DNA from 2 places in the Paenibacillus sp. MCAF9 genome. Region 2 is predicted to be linked to the other one. Evidence: predicted binding sites of a transcription regulator. Region 2 holds the regulator's gene; the other holds the start of a gene.
The links. Region 2 encodes NrdR, which represses ribonucleotide reductase genes. Its sites were predicted from a motif close to AACACNATATATNGTGTT; they were not measured.
Positions count from the first base shown of each region.

Region 1: AB4Z45_RS13285 (adenosylcobalamin-dependent ribonucleoside-diphosphate reductase) is a predicted target of NrdR. The motif match lies at 1,048-1,065, and genes of this name have one in related genera.

Region 1 is NZ_JBFREL010000006.1:226,739-229,141, reverse strand. It holds gene AB4Z45_RS13290 (DEAD/DEAH box helicase) at 1-850, opposite strand, end outside; gene AB4Z45_RS13285 (adenosylcobalamin-dependent ribonucleoside-diphosphate reductase) at 1,128-2,403, shown strand, end outside.
Region 2 is NZ_JBFREL010000005.1:160,670-163,072, reverse strand. It holds gene AB4Z45_RS11080 (ATP-binding cassette domain-containing protein) at 1-304, opposite strand, end outside; partial or broken gene AB4Z45_RS11075 (ABC transporter permease) at 326-829, opposite strand; tRNA gene AB4Z45_RS11070 (tRNA-Ala) at 885-961, opposite strand; gene nrdR (transcriptional regulator NrdR) at 1,078-1,560, opposite strand; gene AB4Z45_RS11060 (alpha/beta-type small acid-soluble spore protein) at 1,704-1,922, shown strand; gene AB4Z45_RS11055 (lytic transglycosylase domain-containing protein) at 2,030-2,403, opposite strand, start outside.

The sequences.
Region 1 (2,403 bases), on a different contig from region 2:
GATTCCGAATCATGACGCCGGAGAGTGCTTCCTGCAGCTGATCTTCGTTTTTCGGAAGCCGCTTGTCGACAACAAAGTTTGCTGCAAATTCACTTTGACCGCCCAGCTGACCAGGCTTGAGAAGCGTAATGAGATTGAACAGCTCGTCCATATCGTTTTGGATTGGGGTAGCCGTAAGGAGCAAGCAATATTTTTTACGTAAAAGATTAGCAAACTGATAGTTCGTCGTTTTCTTGTTTTTCAGCTTATGTGCTTCATCGATGATGATGATGTCATAATCTGTTCCAAGCACAATCTCGCGATGCGGATCACGCTTAGCGGTATCAATAGAAGCGACAACTACATCATAACCCCATGTATGCTCCTTCTTCTGGGCTACGGCAGAGATGCCGAATTTCTGATTAAGCTCACGCACCCATTGAAGAACAAGGGAAGCGGGGACAAGAATGAGAATACGCTTAGCTAAACCGCGCACAATATATTCTTTGAGCACGAGTCCTGCTTCGATCGTTTTGCCAAGTCCAACCTCATCGGCCAAAATCGCACGGCCGCCCATCTCATGCACCACTTTGCGCGCTGTGCTGATTTGATGTGCCATTGGCTCGAAGGCTGGAAGAGATCGCAAGCATAACAATTCTTCGAAGCTTTCAATTCGTTTCGCTTGCTCGGCCTCCATAGCGAGCTGATATAACGTCCAATCATCCCATGGGCCGCCTTTTGTTAAACGGTTTTGCAGTTCTTCAAACCAAGAGCGGTCATGCTGCAGCTCAACTAAAGGATGAAGCTTGCGAGAAGTAAAGGCAGTGCCTGCTTCACCTGAGGCAGCCTGCGGCGTCGTCTGAAATGTCATCTAGTACAGCTCCTTCCGCAGTAAAAGGGATAAGTTGTTATTAGTATTGCCTTTTCATCTAATATTAATAAGATGCTGCTTAAAAAAGAGGATGGACTAGCAATATAACGAGAGTGGGCATGTAAGCGGACAGGTTTGCTAAATTTCGCCACAAACGAGCATGAAAATCAATATGTAGTATAGTATAATGGTTTTATGACACAATATATTGTGCTAAAAGCATATCTGATCTTACCTATGCCTTCAGCACGTTAGTATGAGGGAGGAAGCAGCTGCGATGGAGATGTCTGGTGGAAATCGGCTTGAGGGCCTTAGTGAAAAAATCTTTTTGGATCGATATGCATGGAAAAATGCAGATACGAGTAAAACGGCGATCGGCGATATCGTGCTTGTTCTAACGAAGGATGATCCGAAATTCCCTGTCAAGGAAGTCGGAGAAGTTATCGGCCGCGATGGCAGCCAGGTTACCGTAAAGCTTAGAAACGGCGAGCTTGTGGAGTCTACAACAGAGAAACTTACGCTTACGATTGAGAAAACGCCTGAGGAAATGTGGGATCGTCTTGCAGATGCGATGGCATCCGTTGAAGATGGATCAGAGAAGCAAAAGGAATGGCGGGACAAATTCAGATATTTATTAGATGATTGGAAGCTGGTTCCGGGCGGGAGAATTGCAGCGGGGGCTGGAGCTAGTGAAGAGCTGACGCTATTTAATTGTTATGTCATCCCCTCGCCAAAGGATAGCCGCGGAGGCATCATGACAACGCTCACGGAGATGACTGAAATTATGGCGCGAGGCGGCGGCGTTGGGATGAATTTATCTTCGCTGCGACCTCGAAGAGCGATAGTTGCAGGCGTTAATGGTTCATCGAGCGGCGCTGTATCATGGGGTGGGCTGTTCAGCTATGCAACGGGACTTATTGAGCAGGGCGGCAGCCGCCGAGGCGCCTTGATGCTTATGATCAATGATTGGCACCCGGACGTATTAGAGTTTATTACGGTCAAACAAACGATGGGGCAAGTGACAAATGCCAATCTGTCGGTTTGTATCAGCAATGCTTTTATGCGGGCTGTAAAGGAAGATTTGGAATGGGAGCTCGTATTTCCAGATACCAAAGATATAGAGTATAACGAGCTATGGACCGGCGATCTGGATGCATGGCGCAAGCTTGGCAAAAAGGTTATCCCCTACAAAACGATGCGCGCTCGTGAAATATGGCAAGCGATTATTGAATCCGCATGGAAGTCAGCCGAGCCTGGCGTTGTCTTTATGGAGTATTATAATCAAATGTCGAACAGCTGGTATTTCAATCCCATTATTAGTACGAACCCTTGCGGTGAACAAGGCTTGCCGGGCTGGGGCGTCTGTAACTTGTCAGCTGTAAACCTATCGAAGTTTTATGATGAAGAGCAGCATGACGTTGCTTGGGATGAACTTGCTAAAGTTACACGCTGGTCTGTAAGGTTTCTTGATAATGTCATCGACAAAACACCCTATCATTTTGAAGAAAATGAGCGCAATCAGAAGCTTGAGCGGCGTATCGGGCTCGGAACGA
Region 2 (2,403 bases):
GGATAAATTCCGCTAACATAACGGACCTCGTTGAGTCGTTTGTATATTTGAGTCCGGTTAGATCATTTATTTTAAAACAGAATATTCCCGCACGTTGAAGCTGACCGCCCGAAACCTGTGTAACATCTCGCTTTTCAAGCTCCGCAATGCCCACCCTTTTCATAAGCACTCTTGCCTTCTCTGATATTTTTTCGGCGTTTTTTCTGTTGTCGCGCATTGATGGAAGAATGATGTTGTCGAGGATATTTAGATTTTTTAGCATAGTCGGCTGTTGAAAAACAAATACCATTTTTGTTCTACGTATATCTGAAAGCTCATTCTCTTTGTCGGCAAATACAGCCTTGGCGGTTTTGCCACCGTTGGTAATGTCGGAATAGATTCCGCTAACCGTGAGATCTTTCTCCAGTCCCTCAATCACCAGCGTAATGTCATCGCCAACCTTTTTGCTCATCACATCGGCATATATAGTCGAAAATGCAATTTCATCATTTGCTGCGGGTGCTTTGCCCTTGGAATATACGATAGGAAATATCGAATGGTCGCCAAGCTCAATTTTAATATTTTCCTCTGATCCGTTTTCCGTTTTTGCCTTGAATGTTTTTGTTGTAAGAACGCCAACCTTTGATATGGCTTGATCGCTTTTCATCGTCTCAACGATTTCAGTGACTTTTCCAGAGATATTATCGATATTGTTGGTCTGTATGCGCAGATCGTAGTTTCCAATCTCCATATAACTGATAAAGCTTTTTGAGGAAATCGTGTTGTACAGGTTCTGCGGAACAATCATGATAAATGCCGAAATCACCAGCACAGCTAGCAGTGCAACAAAATCAAATCAATACAAAAAAAAAAAACGGCATCTCTGCCGTTTAAGTTTAAAGTGTTGGTGGAGAATAGGGGGCTCGAACCCCTGACCTCTTCGCTGCCAGCGAAGCGCTCTCCCAGACTGAGCTAATTCCCCGTGATCATTCTTATGCAGTTCTTTATGGTAGTGTAACCAACCATAAGTGGACTCCCAGCTGAGCTAAGTCCCCAAATGACGACAAGATTGATCTTAGCATAGGGTCGTCAAAACTGTCAATCCTTATCTATCATACCATTGAGCGGGTGTTTGGACAGCAAATTATTAAGCTCCTTCATGAACATATCAATGTCCTTGAATTGGCGATAAACAGATGCGAACCTGACATAAGCTACCTCATCTACAGGATAAAGCTCGTTCATAACGATTCCACCAATATCGCTGCTATCAACTTCGGCATGTGCCGTTGTGCGCAGCTCCTTCTCAACCTCGGATACGATTACCTCTAGGCGCTCCACAGGAACCGGACGCTTCTCGCAGGCGCGGATAAGACCCCGCAATATTTTGTCACGGCTGAACTCTTCACGGCTGCCATCTTTTTTGATGACGATCAGAGGCGTCTCTTCAATCATTTCGAATGTCGTGAAGCGGCGGCTGCACTTTTCGCATTCACGGCGGCGACGAATGGATTTGTTTTCGTTGGCGGGCCTTGAATCTAATACTTTCGTTCCGGCATAGTCACAGTATGGGCATTTCATGATGCGTATTGCCTCCTTTCTTAGTCGCTTGAGCCTCAAAAATGAACTCTTCGAAAAAAAATTTGAATTTCCATGTAATTCCTGTAATGAAGTTCAGATTTTTGCACATAATACTTTTACCAACCGCAAGGAGGTGAACATACATGAGCGCATCCCGCAGCAGTAACCAATTGGTAGTGCCACAAGCGACAGCTGCCCTTGACCAAATGAAATATGAAGTTGCTCAAGAGCTAGGCATCGCAATTCCGCAAGACGGATACTACGGCAACATGGCTACAAAAGACGCAGGCTCCATCGGGGGATACATTACCCGTCGCCTAGTGCAAATTGCCGAGCAATCCCTTGCTGGTCAATACAAATAATGATTCATTAAAAGTTGTATGAATAACCGAAGCTTTGGCAGTGCTCGTCCATGAAGAGACGAGCCTCCAAGGCTTCATTTATTTTCGTTATCGTTAAGGATCATCCATTAAAGACTCGGATATAAGTCCTTATACTTATTATAATAGTAAATGACTCGCTGCACATAGTGTCTAGTTTCTCCAAACGGAATTTCTTTAACCGATTCGATCGTTCCATCCCAAGTCCCCGAGTCAAGCCACTTGCGAACATTCCCTGGACCCGCGTTGTATGCAGCAATTGCAGCTATCTTATTTTGATCAAATTGTTGATTAAGAGATCTTAAATACCACGCGCCAACCTCAATGCTAACGTCTGCACGATTCATAAGCATGTCATCCGTTACGGCTTGAAATCCTGCTTTTTGAACGACCCATGCAGCCGTATCAGGCATAATTTGCATTAAGCCCAGTGCACCCTTCTTCGATTCCTTGCCAGTCTGAA